2 regions of the Streptococcus hongkongensis genome follow, and region 1 is predicted to be linked to the other one. Evidence: predicted binding sites of a transcription regulator. Region 1 holds the regulator's gene; the other holds the start of a gene.
What was found. Region 1 encodes Rex, which represses fermentation and respiration genes when NADH is low (regulators of the CRP and FNR family bind a similar motif). Its sites were predicted from a motif close to TTGTGAANTANTTCACAA; they were not measured.
Positions count from the first base shown of each region.

Region 2: a site for Rex is predicted at 5,421-5,438, ahead of adhE (bifunctional acetaldehyde-CoA/alcohol dehydrogenase). Genes of this name have one in related genera too.

Region 1 covers NZ_JBRUGD010000001.1:19,892-28,109, reverse strand. Annotated here, with positions in the region: gene ACVRZD_RS00135 (ribose-phosphate diphosphokinase) at 1-525, shown strand, start outside; gene ACVRZD_RS00130 (cysteine desulfurase family protein) at 515-1,645, shown strand; gene ACVRZD_RS00125 (DUF1831 domain-containing protein) at 1,647-1,994, shown strand; gene ACVRZD_RS00120 (DUF4649 family protein) at 1,997-2,206, shown strand; gene ACVRZD_RS00115 (redox-sensing transcriptional repressor Rex) at 2,377-3,021, shown strand; gene ACVRZD_RS00110 (gamma-glutamyl-gamma-aminobutyrate hydrolase family protein) at 3,030-3,725, shown strand; gene radC (RadC family protein) at 3,728-4,408, opposite strand; gene ACVRZD_RS00100 (AI-2E family transporter) at 4,461-5,585, opposite strand; gene ACVRZD_RS00095 (6-phospho-beta-glucosidase) at 5,699-7,138, opposite strand; gene ACVRZD_RS00090 (AEC family transporter) at 7,164-8,093, opposite strand; gene ACVRZD_RS00085 (histidine phosphatase family protein) at 8,112-8,218, opposite strand, start outside.
Region 2 covers NZ_JBRUGD010000016.1:22,732-30,949, forward strand. Annotated here, with positions in the region: gene ACVRZD_RS09390 (quorum-sensing system DWW-type pheromone) at 1-40, shown strand, start outside; gene ACVRZD_RS09395 (hypothetical protein) at 167-886, opposite strand; gene ACVRZD_RS09400 (hypothetical protein) at 974-1,291, opposite strand; gene ruvB (Holliday junction branch migration DNA helicase RuvB) at 1,461-2,459, shown strand; gene ACVRZD_RS09410 (low molecular weight protein-tyrosine-phosphatase) at 2,676-3,101, shown strand; gene ACVRZD_RS09415 (MORN repeat-containing protein) at 3,130-3,531, shown strand; gene ACVRZD_RS09420 (acyltransferase family protein) at 3,528-5,306, shown strand; gene adhE (bifunctional acetaldehyde-CoA/alcohol dehydrogenase) at 5,463-8,111, shown strand.

The DNA of each region.
Region 1 (8,218 bases):
CTGTTCACTATTCCATTATTTGCAAAAGAATATTGTAAACAAGGTCTTTCTGGTAATGACGTTGTTGTTGTTAGTCCAAAAAATTCTGGCATTAAACGAGCTCGCTCTCTAGCTGAATATCTGGATTCTCCAATTGCTATTATTGACTATGCTCAGGATGATTCTGAGCGTGAACAAGGTTTCATCATTGGTGATGTCGCTGGTAAAAAAGCAATCTTAATTGATGATATCTTGAATACTGGGAAAACATTTGCTGAAGGTGCTAAGATATTGGAACGTGGCGGAGCAACTGAAATATATGCCGTGTCAAGTCATGGTCTCTTTGCTGGAGGTGCTGCTGATGTCCTAGAAACTGCACCAATTAAAGAAATTCTGGTTACTGATTCCGTTAAAACAGCCAATCGTATTCCAAATAATGTTAAATACATCACAGCTAGTCAATTAATTGGTGATGCTATTATTAGAATTCATGAAAGAAGACCACTAAGTCCACTCTTTGCTTTCGACACAAACAATGAAAAATAACAAACAAATCTATTTCGATAATGCAGCCACAACTGCACTCAGTGATTCTGTAATTGCTGCCATGACTGATGTCATGGCTTCTAATTTTGCTAATCCATCCAGTATCCATTCCTACGGTAGACAAGCAAGTAAAGTGCTAAGAGATTGCAGACAAAGCATTGCTAACCTGCTTCACGTTGATAGCCGTCAGCTAATCTTTACCTCAGGTGGAACAGAAAGCAACAATACTGCTATAAAAGGCTATGCATTAGCTCATCAAAATCAGGGAAAACATCTCATTACTACAGCTATTGAGCATCATTCCGTACTACACACTATGGAGTACCTTGAAAAACATTTTGGTTTTGAAGTGACTTATATAGAAGCTCCTAATGGTATTATTACCCTTGAGGATGTCAAACAAGCCTTAAGACCAGATACTATTTTAGTTAGCATGATGGCAGCAAACAATGAAACTGGTGATTTGCTACCTATTGCTGAAGTTGGTCACTTATTACAAAATCATCAAGCTGCTTTTCATGTTGATGCCGTTCAAGCGATAGGTAAACTAAATGTATTACCTGAGGAGTTAGGTATTGATTTTTTAACTGCTTCTGCTCATAAATTTCATGGCCCAAAGGGTGTCGGCTTCCTTTATCACAATCAATTGTTATTCGACCCACTGCTTCATGGTGGAGATCAGGAAGAAAAACGACGTTCAGGTACCGAAAATTTAATTGGGATTGTTGGAATGACACAAGCCTTAACTGATGCTTTTCAAAATATGGAAATTAATTATTGTCATGTCAACCAGTTAAAAGACCATCTTTTAGATCAATTGCAGAGCTCTAATTTTTATCTCAATAAAAGTAACCACTCTTTACCACATGTGATTAATCTTGGTTTTCCAAGTCATCAGAATGCTATGCTTTTAACTCGTTTAGATTTAGCTGGCATTGCAGTCTCTACAGGTTCAGCTTGTACTGCAGGGACTGTTGAACCAAGTCATGTATTAGAAAGTTACTATGGTAAAAATGCGCAGCAATTATCTGAATCACTGCGAATTAGCTTTTCTGATCAAAATACTATTGAAGAAGTTAATCAATTTGTAAAAGAAATCATTCATATCATAGGAGATTAATATGGCTTTTGAAAAAGAAATCACTTTAAAAAACTGTAAATATACATATACAATTAGTCCTAAAGTAAAAAAATACACATTACGTGATACAACATTTAGCGAGACTAAACTTGGTCACTATGAATTAACAAGACTCTTAGAGGAAGTTCCAAATTCAGGCAATGGTTTTCCTTTAAAAATTACGATTAATAAAGATTTGAATGCCTTTAAATTAACAATTACGGACCAATCTGGTCTCCGTTTAGTTAATATTTTTAAATCCGCGGACCATAAGATTATTCAAGATAAATTTTACTTTTTAATGGATAGTCTAGTTGAACGCGATATTTTCATAAAAACAGCTAATTAAAAATGATTGAAGTAAGTTTTTTAAATGAGAGCAAACAATGTAAAACTGTCCGATTTTCAGATTTCAAGGAATTTGAAAGAGCTCAAGTTTCCTGTGATATTTCAACACCAGATTATCACCCCGTTCAATCTGTTACAGTTGATGGAAAAGCTTTGGACTACAAAGGAACTTATGGCGATCTTTATTTTTACCTTCTACATTTGCAGAGCTAACATTTCTGAATCACTAATGATTAGGACATCATTAGTGGTTTTTTTGTGCAATTTTAGATGAATTTTCTAATTTTTTCAATAATAGTAGCTTTAATGTTGCATTTTTCACAAAGTATTTGTTACAATAGAATAAGATTAATACAGTAAATTATTTCAAAGGAGCTACTACCGTGGTTATTGACAAATCAATTCCAAAAGCGACTGCAAAGCGCTTATCACTCTACTATCGTATTTTTAAAAGATTTCATGCTGACCAAGTTGAAAAAGCAAGTTCTAAACAAATTGCTGATGCAATGGGGATCGATTCAGCAACTGTTCGCCGTGACTTTTCTTATTTTGGTGAACTAGGTCGCCGTGGATTTGGTTACGATGTGACTAAATTAATGAACTTTTTTGCAGATTTACTAAATGACCATTCTACTACTAATGTTTTAATTGTAGGTGTTGGTAACATTGGACGCGCATTACTTCATTACCGTTTCCACGATCGCAATAAAATGCAAATTGCAATGGGATTTGACACTGATGATAATCCAATTGTTGGAACTAAAACTTCTGATGGTATCCCTATCTATGGCATCTCAACTATTAAAGAACATGTCAAAGCAACCGATATTGAAACTGCTATCTTAACTGTTCAAAGTGATCATGCACAAGAGGTTGCTGATCAACTGATTACTGCAGGAATTAAAGGAATTTTAAGCTTCTCACCTGTTCATTTGCAAGTACCTAAAGATGTCATCGTTCAATATGTTGATTTAACAAGTGAATTACAAACACTTCTTTATTTCATGAACCAAAATAACACATTATAGGAGTTAGCATGACTAAGCCTCTAGTTGGCATTTCAGCCAATCAACGACTAAATATAGCTTTAGATGACCTGCCTTGGACCTATGCCCTTGCAGGTTTTTCTGATGCTGTTATGAAAGCAAATGCCACCCCCATTCTCCTTCCTATTGGAAATGAAGAGACTGCTAAACAACATGTGTCACTTGTTGATAAAATTATATTAATTGGCGGACAAAATGTTGATCCTAAATTTTACAACCAATCAAAGGAAGCCTTTGATGACGATTTCTTTCTTGAAAGAGATGTGTATGAAATTGCCATTATTAATGAGGCAAGGAGACAAGGAAAACCCATTTTAGGCATTTGTCGAGGTCTTCAATTAATGAATGTTATCCTAGGCGGAACATTAAATCAAAACATTCCCAATCACTGGCAAAAAATGCCTTCAGATTCTTATCATCATGACATTATCACAAATAAGGACTCTTTCTTATTTTCAATTTACGGTGAAAAAGCCTCAATAAATTCCTTCCATCATCAAAGTATTAAAGAGTTAGGAAATGGTTTGGAAGTGATCTCGCGGGATCCTCGTGATAACACAATTGAAGCAGTCGTTTCAAACGATCCAACTTTTCAATTTATTGGCGTGCAATGGCACCCTGAACTACTTCAACACATTTCAAATGCTGATTTTCAACTTTTTGATTATTTTATTAATACCTATTGACACTAAAATATTTCAGATTTTTCTCTAAAGCTATAATAATCTTTCTTTCCAACGATGATGTGATCTAAGCAATTTATGCCTATTTGATCACATGATTGTTTTATTTTTTTAGTAAAATGAATATCATTATCACTTGGATTTGCAAGACCTGATGGATGATTATGAACAATAATTAGGCTAGTTGCCATATTTTTACAAGCGTAGTGTAATATTTCTCTAGGCTCTGCAATTGAGCGCCTAACACTTCCAATAAAAATTGTTTTTTCTTCAATAATTCTGTTTTGAGTATCTAAATAAATGGCTAACAAATGTTCTTGCTTCTTTTCACCAAGTAGTTTAATCATTCTTTGTGCAACTTGATAAGTGGATAGTAGTTGACCTTCTTGTTTGTCATCACTTGCTAAAATCCGTTTTGACAACTCAATCATTGCTTTGATCTCGACTGACTTTACTTTTCCAATACCAGCTATTTGTTGTAGCTCCTGTAAGGATAATTTTTTAAAATCTGACAATTGCTCTAAACCTTTTAATATATAGGCAGATAATTCTAGAACAGGTTTGTCCTTACTTCCCGTTCTTAGAATGATTGCAAGCAACTCTTGATTACTTAACATTTCAGCTCCCAAGCTAATGAGGCGTTCTCGTGGCATTAATGATTCTTCATCTATCTTGATATTGTACATTTTCAATTACTCCTTCTAACAGAACTATTCGAAAAAAAACAAGTTTCTTTCTTTAAGAAACTTGTTTTTTTTGAATCGCTTGTTTTTTCTCAACGTTATCTCGAATAATCTGATAGAAGGTTGCTACTAAAGGAACTGCAACAATCATCCCAATAATTCCATTTAAGGCAGCTCCAACGGTAATAGCCATCAAAACCCACATGCCTGGTAATTTAATTGAACTACCAACGACACGAGGATAGATTAAATTCCCTTCAAATTGTTGTAAAACTACTAAAAAGACAACAAAGATAATAGCTTGTGACATCGACTGCGTCATAATTAAAATAAAGCCAATGATCAAGCCAATATAAGCTCCTACCACTGGTATTAGTGCTGTAAAAGCAACTAATACACCAATCGTTGCAGCAAACGGAATCTGTAAAATAAACATTCCAATTGCTGTTAAACTTCCCAAAATAACAGCTTCGATACTTTGACCAACAAAGAAACCACGAAAACGGCTATGGAGAAGACCAACAAAATAATGAATCCGTTGACCATAAATGCCAGTGTAGGTATCAACAAGGATATTTCCTTGTCGACATAATTGTTCTTTATTAGCTAATACATAAAGTGAGAAGACAAAACTGACAAAGAGACTGATAACTGCTGAAGCAATAATAGTAACTGACGTCAAAATATTTGTAAAAACAGAAAGCAATTGTTGCAATAATTGATGACTATAATTTGTAATCGTTTTCGCAATAGCGGAAACACCACCAGAATAATCAATGATTCTCGAAATGAGTTGATTATGACTCAAGTTATGCACAACAGATTTGATAGATCCTGGATCAAACTGCAACATCAATGATAAACTCGCAATTAAATCTGGAATAACAATTGAAATAATCCAAATGAATAAAATAAAAAAGGTTAAATAAGCTAATATCATTGAAATAGCTCTTTTTAATCCAGGAAATTGATCTCCTTTGATGACTTTACTTATGCCAGCTTCATAAGTACTCATAACAATATTGACTATATAGGCAAGTGCTGCTCCATATAAAAAAGGTAAGCTTGTCCTATAAATCGTTTTAATAATAGATGCCCCAGTCTGCCAATTTGCCTTTATAGCATAACAAATGACAAATAAGAGAACTAAGTTAAAGACTTGTTTTTTTTCAAATTTCATTATAACTCCTTTCTTATATTATACACTAATTATCTTTCATTATCCTCACTATTTGTATCAAAAAGAAGCCAATAAAACGGCTTCTTTGAGATGTCCGAATAAAAATAATGTGGTTACTCTAAATCTGCACCTTGACTTGCAATAACTTTTTTATACCAATCAAATGATTTTTTCTTAGATCGCTTTAGTGTTCCTTTACCCTTGTTGTCACGATCAACATAGATAAAGCCATATCGTTTTTTCATTTCACCGGTTCCGGCAGAAACTAAGTCAATACAGCCCCACGTCGTGTAGCCCCACAATTCAACACCATCCTTATTAATTGCATCATTCATTGCTTGAATATGCTGACGAAGGTAATCGATTCGATAATCATCCTCTACATAGCCGTTCTCATCAGGTCTATCTACTGCTCCAAGACCATTTTCAACAACAAAGAGTGGTTTCTGATAACGGTCCCAAATAGCATTCATCGTGATACGCATACCAAGTGGATCAATTTGCCAGCCCCATTCAGACGAGTCTAGATAAGGATTTTTGATTGAGGCAAAGATATTACCTTGTGTTTGTTCATTTACTTTTGGGTCACCAGACGCGACACGGCTAGAATAGTAAGAAAATGAAATGAAATCAACTGTATGTGCTTTTAATAATGCTAAATCTTCTTCAGTCATTTTGATATGCAACTGATCACGCTTAAATTTCTTCAAAGCATAGTTTGGATAATAACCACGCGCCTGAACGTCAATAAAGAAATAATTCTCACGATCTTCTTTCATACCAGCCCAATAGTCTTTCGGATCACATGTATTCGGGTAATATTGCCCAGCTGCTAACATACAACCAACTTTATTATTTGGATCTACTTCATGAGCGATTTTAGTTGCCAAAGCTGACGCTACCAATTCATGATGTGCGGCTTGAAATTTCACTTCTTCCTTATTTTCGCCTTCTTCAAAACAAATGCCAGCCCCCATGAATGGCGCATGTAAAATCATATTAATTTCATTGAAAGTCAACCAGTAGTTAACTAATCCTTTGTATCGGTTAAAAATAACCTGACAAAGATTGCCATAGAAGTCAATCATTTTACGATTACGCCAGCCACCATATTCTTCAATTAAGTGCATCGGACAATCAAAGTGTGTAATGGTTACTAGTGGTTCAATCCCATATTTTCGGCATTCTTTAAAAACATTTTCATAGAAGGCTAACCCTTTTTCATTTGGTTCAGTTTCATCCCCTTTAGGGAAAATGCGAGACCAACCAATAGACATGCGGTAAGTTTTAAAGCCCATTTCAGCAAATAAAGCAATATCTTCTTTATAATGGTGATAAAAATCAATAGACTCTTTTGCAGGATAAAAATACCCCTCTTCAAAATCAAACATTTTTCGTTCACCAGCAATAATAGAAAACCGCTCTTCGCCAATTGGAACAAGATCAACATTGGCTAGGCCCCGACCGTCGACTTCGTAGGCCCCTTCACATTGGTTGGCAGCTGTTGCACCACCCCAAAGAAAATTTTTAGGAAATTTTGTTTGTTTAGACATCTTTTCTCCTTTTTAATAAATTGATCTAAGTCATAAAGACAACTAGTAAGGTATAAACTACTAAGGTTACAATAAGTGATAATGAAATGAAAGTTGCTGAAAAAAGTTCATCTTTTCCAGATTTAAAGGCTGGCATAATAATTGCCGGCATCGCAAATCCAGTTGGACACATAAAATAGAGTAAGACTGCAATTTTAAACTCTTTATTTGTCATTAATACTGGAAATAAAATGAAGAAGCCAAAAATAACTAGGCTGTAAAATCCAACGCGTACCAATAATAATCTTGCAATAGACTTAAAGGTGTCCGGATCAAATTGTAAATCAAATCCTAAAATAAACAAAATTGTTCCTACTATTGGTGATGTCGCTTTTTCAATGATACCATAATATGACTCGCCAAATGGTGCCTGTAAGAGCATGTGGTTTAAGCGCAGACCATTTGCAATTAAGCCAAGAAAAATGGCTATTAGAAATGGGTGAGTTAGGGTTGAGATAGCTAATTCTTTTAGCGACGCATTAGATGCACTTGCTTTAGATACCAAGACTGGTATCACAAGAAATGCCGTTGCTGCGCCAGCTAAATCAAAAATAACAGTATTACTAGAAACGCCTACAATCGACAAGTAAAGGGGTAAAGCAACACTACCTCCTTCTACTGTCGGTAAAAGGAAATGAGCAAAGTGGGCATATGACTCCCCAATAAATCGTTTTAAGAGCTTTCCAACGACCATCGCCAATTGAAAAGCAATAAAGATATAAAGAACAATCGGAAATGTCGATACCTTGATTTCTGCTGTCATGATGAGATGAAAAATCAGTATCGGAAACAAGATTGTGAAAATAAAGGCATTTGCTCCTGCCTTTTGGTCAACTGTTAACCATTGCTGTCGTCTAGCTAAGTAGCCAAGACAAAGCATAAAGAAAACAGGTGCTAAGGTGTTAAATGCTTGCATATTGGTTTAAATCTCTCTTTATTTTTTTCTTTGAAAGACATAGTCATGGTTATATGGATTATAGACAGATTGCACTTGAAAATCATTTCCATCATATGTCAATTCGAGTATGGCACAATTTGGCA
Region 2 (8,218 bases), on a different contig from region 1:
CCTAGCAAAGGTTGAACACGATTGGTGGCATATCGGGTAATTATTGCCCTTTATAAATAGTAAAAGGTTGAAAGCTATTAACACGATACTGTTAAGGCCTTCAACCTTTTTATTTACTAAGTTTTTCCTTGAGAATGGCTAGTTATCTGATTGGCTAGATGATGGATTAGTTTTCGTTTACATCAACATTTAGGACCCTTTTTTGATGATCCCGATAAATGTGAATAGGGGTATAGCGTTTTCCATTTTTACCCATGATGTGGTAAGGTAGTTGATTAAGCCAATTGCCTTGTTCAGTGTCTATGGCGACGGAGTTGGTTTGGATGATTTGTCCTTTATCTTGATAACGAACAATAAAGTCAGTCATAATAGGTTTTTGAGATTCATCTATATATGGTTTAGACTGCTTACGTGGAGCAATGACAAATTGCTCATAGATATAGTCGGTATTGTCTAATACTTTGTTATTTCCAGCTTTGTCGCTTGTGTAATGTGCTTGTCTATTTTTTGCTTCATAGAAGAAGGACTGAGGAAATTGAGGATCATATAAGTTAGCAAAATCCAGTTGATTGTGATTATTGTGGTCATAGGTGACATGACTTTTTTGTCGTTTAATAATTTCATAGTCCTGTAAATTAGCATTTGTGGTCATTAGTTCTTTGGCAAAGCTTAATAAGTCAGCTGAAGAAATTTTTTTTCCTACTGGAACAGTATCGAGGTGTGAATTGTCATATGTTGAAAAATGTCTGAGTCGACCGGTTTCAGGATCTTCAATCATAAATTCGGCAGTATAGGCTAGTTTAATCTGATGAGCTACTTCAGTTATTGTAGAGGTCTTTTCCTTTAGCAAGACATGACCTGTTAAGCTATATTTTCTTTGTTGCATGTCAGTACTTGGCAGTAAATGAATCGTAGTATTTTGTAAAGAATAAGTGTTTTTGTTTCCATCGCTCAGTAGCGAATCTGGAGTAAATCAAATGACCTCAAGGTTATGATTTAACTCGGATTCATGCAACCTATTGGAGATTGTCTCCAATAGTGCTTTTTGACTAATCGTTTTTGCTTGATTTAAACTAAAGTCTATAAAAGGTATACTAATCTGATGGTTACTTTGATTCTCAATAATCCCGTCAACATTGATACTAATGAAATCACCACTTGGTTCTACGGGGTGATCATTCAGCAGTCGTGAACCTGTTGTTATTGCTTTAACAGGTTTGGGTAGACTCACTACTATAAAAAAGGATAAAAAAGCAGCAAGTAATCTCCATCTATTTTTTCTCATTTTCATAAATCAAAATTCTTTCTAATTATTCAAGTAATATAGTATTTATCAACTGAATCAGATAATTGTCCACCAAGGAAATATTATTATAGCATAAAATCTACATTAAATTATCTAACTGTTTATTCCGGATAGAATTTGCCTAAAACAGATTACTTCGTGCTATAATAGTCACATGACTAGAATTTTAGATGAAGAGTTGATGGGAGATGAGGCTCTGGTTGAGCGCACTCTACGTCCTCAATATTTACGAGAGTATATTGGTCAAGATAAAGTTAAAGACCAACTGATGATTTTTATTGAAGCAGCAAAAATGCGTGATGAGTCTTTAGATCACGTCCTTTTGTTTGGCCCTCCAGGACTTGGGAAAACGACTATGGCATTTGTTATAGCTAATGAGCTAGGAGTTAATCTTAAGCAAACCTCTGGTCCGGCTATTGAAAAGGCAGGGGACTTGGTTGCAGTCTTAAATGATTTGGAGCCGGGAGATGTCCTCTTTATTGATGAAATTCATAGAATGCCTATGGTTGTCGAAGAAGTTCTTTATAGTGCGATGGAAGATTTTTATATTGATATTATGATTGGTTCTAGTGATACTAGTCGTAGTGTTCATCTGGATTTGCCACCTTTTACACTAATTGGAGCAACAACTCGCGCTGGCATGTTATCTAATCCGCTAAGAGCTCGTTTTGGCATAACTGGCCATATGGAGTATTATCAAGTAGATGATTTAACAGAGATTGTCGAGCGTACCGCGGATATCTTTGAAATGGAAATTGTTCATGAAGCAGCTTCAGAGTTGGCACGTCGAAGTAGAGGGACACCTCGTATCGCTAATCGTTTATTAAAGCGTGTGCGAGACTATGCTCAAATTATGGGAAATGGTGTGATTACAGCTACAATTACTGATAAAGCCCTTGAAATGTTAGATGTTGATCATGAAGGATTGGACTACGTCGATCAGAAGATTTTGCGTACAATGATTGAAATGTACAATGGTGGTCCAGTTGGCCTTGGGACTCTGTCAGTAAATATTGCTGAGGAGAGAGACACAGTAGAAGATATGTATGAACCTTATCTCATTCAAAAAGGCTTTATTATGCGGACAAGGACTGGACGTGTTGCGACACAGAAAGCTTATCATCATTTAAATTATCCCTATTTAGAAAAATAAAAGTCTCGGCTAGATTGCTGAGACTTTTTGAGAGAGTTATACCGATTGAAGCGTGGTCAAAGTCGGGATGGAGAAAGAATAGCTAAATTGTCTTAAATTTTTTGAAAAATGCAACTGATATTATTTAGTATTATAGTTGTATTAACAGTAAAAAATCGGTATGATTTTGTAAAGAAATTCTAATATTTTGATATAATAAAATGAGGGGAGTTTACCATGAAAAAAGTATGTTTTGTTTGTTTAGGTAATATTTGTCGTTCAACTATGGCTGAGTTTGTTATGAAATCTCTTGTTGATGAATCATCTATTTATGTTGAAAGCAGAGGGACATCAAATTGGGAACATGGGAATCCTATTCATAGAGGAACGCAAAAGATTTTAACAAAATATCAAATTGATTATGATAAAAACAAAAGTTCTCAACAAATTACAGAACGTGACTTATCTGAATTTGATTACATCATTGGGATGGATTTTCAGAATGTAGATGATTTACGGGCGCTCTCTGGTGGCAAGTGGGATGAGAAAATTCACCTATTTATTACAGGTGGCGTACCTGATCCTTGGTATACAGGAGATTTTGAAGAAACCTATGATTTGGTCACAAAAGGTTGTCAAAGCTGGCTAAAAGAATTTAAGTAATAAATAAAATAGTAGTGAGAAGATAGAGATGGAACAAATTAAGCAATTTATTAACCAATTGAAAATTACTCGAGCTCAAGTCGAGATTTTTTCAGTTATTATCCTCTTGGTTTTAGGGCTTTCAGTTATTACAATTAATCATAAAAGTAAAACTGCCTTAACCTATAATCGGGGTCAGATTAAGTACACTGGTTATGTTATTAATCACCGGATGAATGGACAAGGGACCTTAGTTTATGCTAATGGTGATAAGTATGTTGGTGATTTTAAACAAGGTGTATTTGAAGGCAAGGGAACTTTTACATCAAAAACAGGTTGGTCTTATAAAGGGGACTTTAAAAAAGGACAAGCTGATGGTAAAGGGACACTCATGGCAAAAAATAATAAGGTTTATAAAGGGACCTTCAAGCAGGGGATATTTCAAAAATGAGAATTAAATGGTTTTCTTTGATACGTGTAACTGGTTTACTACTAGTTTTACTTTATCACTTCTTTAAACATGCCTTTCCAGGAGGTTTTATAGGGGTTGATATTTTCTTTACATTTTCAGGCTATCTAATTACAGCTCTATTAATAGACGAATACTCTAAGTCTAATCAAATTGATATTATTGGTTTTTTCAGAAGACGTTTTTATCGGATTGTTCCACCATTAGTATTAATGGTCCTAGTGACAATTCCGTTTACTTTCTTAGTCAAAACAGACTTTGTGGCAAACATTGGAAGTCAAATAGCGGCTGCTCTAGGCTTTACCACAAATTTCTATGAAATTTTAACTGGTAGTAGTTATGAAAGTCAATTTATACCCCATTTATTTGTGCATACTTGGAGTCTGGCAATTGAAGTTCATTTTTATATTATTTGGGGCCTGTTTGTCTGGTTTATGGGAAGACAAAAGTATAATGATAAGCAATTTAGAGGAATTCTTTTTGTAGCCTCGAGTAGTATTTTTGCTCTCAGCTTCCTAATAATGTTTATTAGAGCATTTTTTGTGGTTAATTTCTCATTGATTTATTTTTCAAGTATTGCCCATATTTTTCCTTTCTTTATTGGAGCAATGTTTGCGACCATTTCAGGGATTAAAGAGACAACTGTTAGATTTCAAAAAAATGTTAACTTATGGCCGCGTAAATTTGTTATCAGTTTTGTAGCTGGTGCATTTACCTTGTTATTCTTGTTAACAGTATCGCTTGACTTTAACAATATCATAACTTACTTGTTTGGCTTTGTTTTAGCTAGTTTATTTACAGCAGTTATGATTTATGCTACGCGCGTTTTAAATGATCTTACGCCGACAATCGACGAACCCTTTGTTATTACCTATATTGCTGAAATTAGTTACGGCTTGTACCTCTTCCATTGGCCTTTTTATATCATTTTCAGCCAATTGGCACCAAACTGGTTTGCTGTTATCCTGACCCTCATTTTCTCAGTTCTTTTTTCTACCTTGTCTTACTACATTATCGAACCATTAATTGTTGGCAAAAAACCAAATCTTTTTGGCTTAGATATTCCGATGGAAGGCTATACAAAATGGCTAGCTTTAACTGGCCTAGCTTTATTATTATTAATGGTAGGTCGGAGTATTGCTGCGCCAAATGTTGGCAAGTTTGAAACTGAGCTCACTGTTGGAGCTTTACAGCAAAGTCAAAATAGCTTAAACAGAACGCATACTCTTGCAGCTGGGGATGCTAATGCATTGGGCGATGTCAGCATTATCGGAGATTCTGTTGCCTTAAGATCAAGTGCCGCCTTTTCTAAAATTATGCCGACAGCACAGCTTGATGCAGCAGTAAGTAGAAACTTTAGCCAAGCTTTTGACATTTATGATAATCGCAAATCGTCTGAGACTTTATCTAAAACGATTGTTTTAGCCGTTGGTGTCAATTCTCTAGGTAATTACAAAGCGGATTTGCAAAATTTCATTCAAGATTTACCAAAGGGGCACCGTTTAGTGATTGTCTCACCTTATAATTCGCAAAATTTAGCGCAAGTTGCTGAAGTTAGAGATTATGAGTTAAGTTTAGCTAAGAAATATTCGTTTGTAAGTATAGCGGATTGGTATAAGGTAGCTGTTGCCACACCTGATATTTGGGATGGCACAGATGGTGTACACTATAGTGATTCTACGCCTAAAGGGGCAGATCTGTATGTAAATACTATTAAAGATGCTATTGAATATGTTGCTAAAAAAGATGCAAAATAAGGCCTGAAAAGGTCTTTTTTCTATAGTCAAAAAACTTTGAAAAAAACTTCACAAATTTATTGTGAAACTATTTACAAACTCAAAAAATGTGCTATAATAATTTTGTAAACAAATTTGTGAAACTTTTAACAAATAAAAGTTCTAGAGGAGAATAGAATGGTTGAACAAAAAATGACGCCGGAACAAAAAATGGCAGATGCGCAATCACACGTTGATGAGCTTGTCCAAAAAGGTCTAGGTGCCTTAGAAGAATTCCGTAAATTAAATCAGGAACAAGTAGACTACATCGTAGCTAAAGCTTCAGTTGCTGCTTTGGATGCACATGGTATCTTAGCAATGCATGCCTTTGAAGAAACTGGACGTGGTGTATTCGAAGATAAAGCGACTAAGAACTTATTTGCTTGTGAGCATGTAGTTAATAACATGCGTCATACTAAAACAGTTGGAATAATCGAAGAAGATGATACAACAGGATTAACACTTATTGCTGAACCTGTTGGGGTTATCTGTGGGGTTACACCAACAACAAACCCAACGTCAACAGCTATTTTCAAATCATTGATTGCTTTGAAAACGCGTAATCCAATTGTCTTTGGATTCCACCCTTCAGCTCAAGAATCTTCTGCACATGCGGCTCAAATTGTTCGTGATGCTGCTATTGCAGCAGGTGCACCTGAAAACTGTATCCAATGGATTTCAAAACCTTCTATGGAAGCAACTGGTGCTTTGATGAACCACGATGGTATTGCAACAATTCTTGCAACTGGTGGTAATGCAATGGTTCGTGCTGCTTACTCATGTGGAAAACCAGCGCTTGGTGTAGGTGCAGGTAATGTTCCAGCTTATGTTGAAAAATCTGCAAACATTCGTCAAGCTGCTCATGACATTGTTATGTCTAAATCATTTGACAATGGAATGGTCTGCGCTTCTGAACAAGCTGTAATTATTGATAAAGAAGTTTATGATCAATTTGTTGATGAATTCAAGTCTTACCATACTTATTTTGTTAATAAGAAAGAAAAAGCACTCCTTGAAGAATTCTGTTTTGGTGCAAAAGCAAATAGCAAAAACTGTGCTGGTGCAAAATTAAATGCAGATATCGTTGGTAAATCAGCGATTTGGATTGCTGAACAAGCAGGCTTCAAAGTTCCAGAAGGAACTAACATTCTTGCAGCTGAATGTGCTGAAGTTGGGGTTAAAGAACCATTAACACGTGAAAAACTATCACCAGTTATTGCTGTTCTTAAATCTGACTCTACTGAAGACGGACTTAAAAAAGCTCGTCAAATGGTAGAATTCAATGGTCTAGGACACTCAGCAGCTATCCATACAAAAGATGAAGAGTTAGCAAAACGTTTCGGTACTGAAATGAAAGCAATGCGTATCATTTGGAATTCACCTTCAACATTTGGTGGAATCGGTGATGTTTACAACGCCTTCATTCCATCATTAACACTTGGATGTGGTTCATATGGACGTAACTCTGTAGGTGATAATGTTAGTGCTATCAACCTCTTGAATATCAAAAAAGTAGGAAGACGTAGAAATAATATGCAATGGTTTAAGGTTCCTTCAAAAACATACTTCGAGCGCGATTCTATTCAATACTTACAAAAAGCACGTGATGTTGAACGTGTCATGATTGTTACTGACCATGCTATGGTTGAATTAGGTTTCTTGAACAAAATTATTGAACAACTTGATCAACGTCGTAACAAAGTTGTTTATCAAATCTTCTCAGATGTTGAACCTGATCCAGACGTTTCAACAGTTATGAAAGGTACGGAATTAATGCGTACCTTCAAACCAGATACGATCATTGCATTGGGTGGTGGTTCACCAATGGATGCTGCCAAAGTAATGTGGTTATTCTATGAGCAACCAGAAGTTGACTTCCGCGACCTTGTTCAAAAATTCATGGATATCCGTAAACGTGCCTTCAAATTCCCTGAGCTTGGTAAGAAAACAAAATTCATTGCTATTCCAACAACTTCAGGTACTGGTTCAGAAGTAACCCCATTTGCCGTTATCTCGGACAAGAAAAATAACCGCAAATACCCAATTGCTGACTATTCATTGACACCAACAATTGCTATTGTTGACCCATCATTAGTAATGTCAGTTCCAGGATTTATTGCAGCTGATACAGGTATGGATGTTCTAACACATGCTACAGAAGCTTATGTATCACAAATGGCAAATGACTTTACTGATGGTCTTGCTTTACAAGCTATCAAGATTGTCTTTGATTATTTAGTAAGTTCTGTAAATAATGGTGATTTTGAAGCTCGTGAAAAAATGCATAATGCTTCAACAATGGCTGGTATGGCATTTGCAAATGCCTTCCTAGGTATGAGTCACTCAATGGCTCACAAAATTGGTGGAGTGCACCACACAGTTCACGGACGTACAAATGCGATTCTTTTACCATATGTTATCCGTTACAATGGGACACGTCCTTCTAAAACAGCTACTTGGCCTAAATACAACTATTGGAAAGCTGATGAGAAATTCCAAGATATCGCACGCTTATTAGGTCTTCCAGCTTCAACACCTGAAGAAGCTGTTGCATCTTATGCACAAGCTGTATACGAACTTGGTGTAGCTGTTGGTATCAAGATGAACTTCAAAGATCAAGGTATCGATGAAAAAGACTGGAAAGACAGTTTACATGAAATTGCTCTTCTTGCTTATGAAGATCAATGTTCACCAGCAAATCCACGTTTACCATTAGTCGCTGACATGGAAGAAATCCTGGCAGATGCCTACTATGGATATGGAGATCGTCCTGGTCGACTTAAATAAACCGAACACGTTAATGTAATGCATAGAATACTCTCTTGGTTCTCCTCCATGAGAGTATTTCTATAGTAGTTACATAAAGTATAAAAAATTTTAATATTGAGTTTACA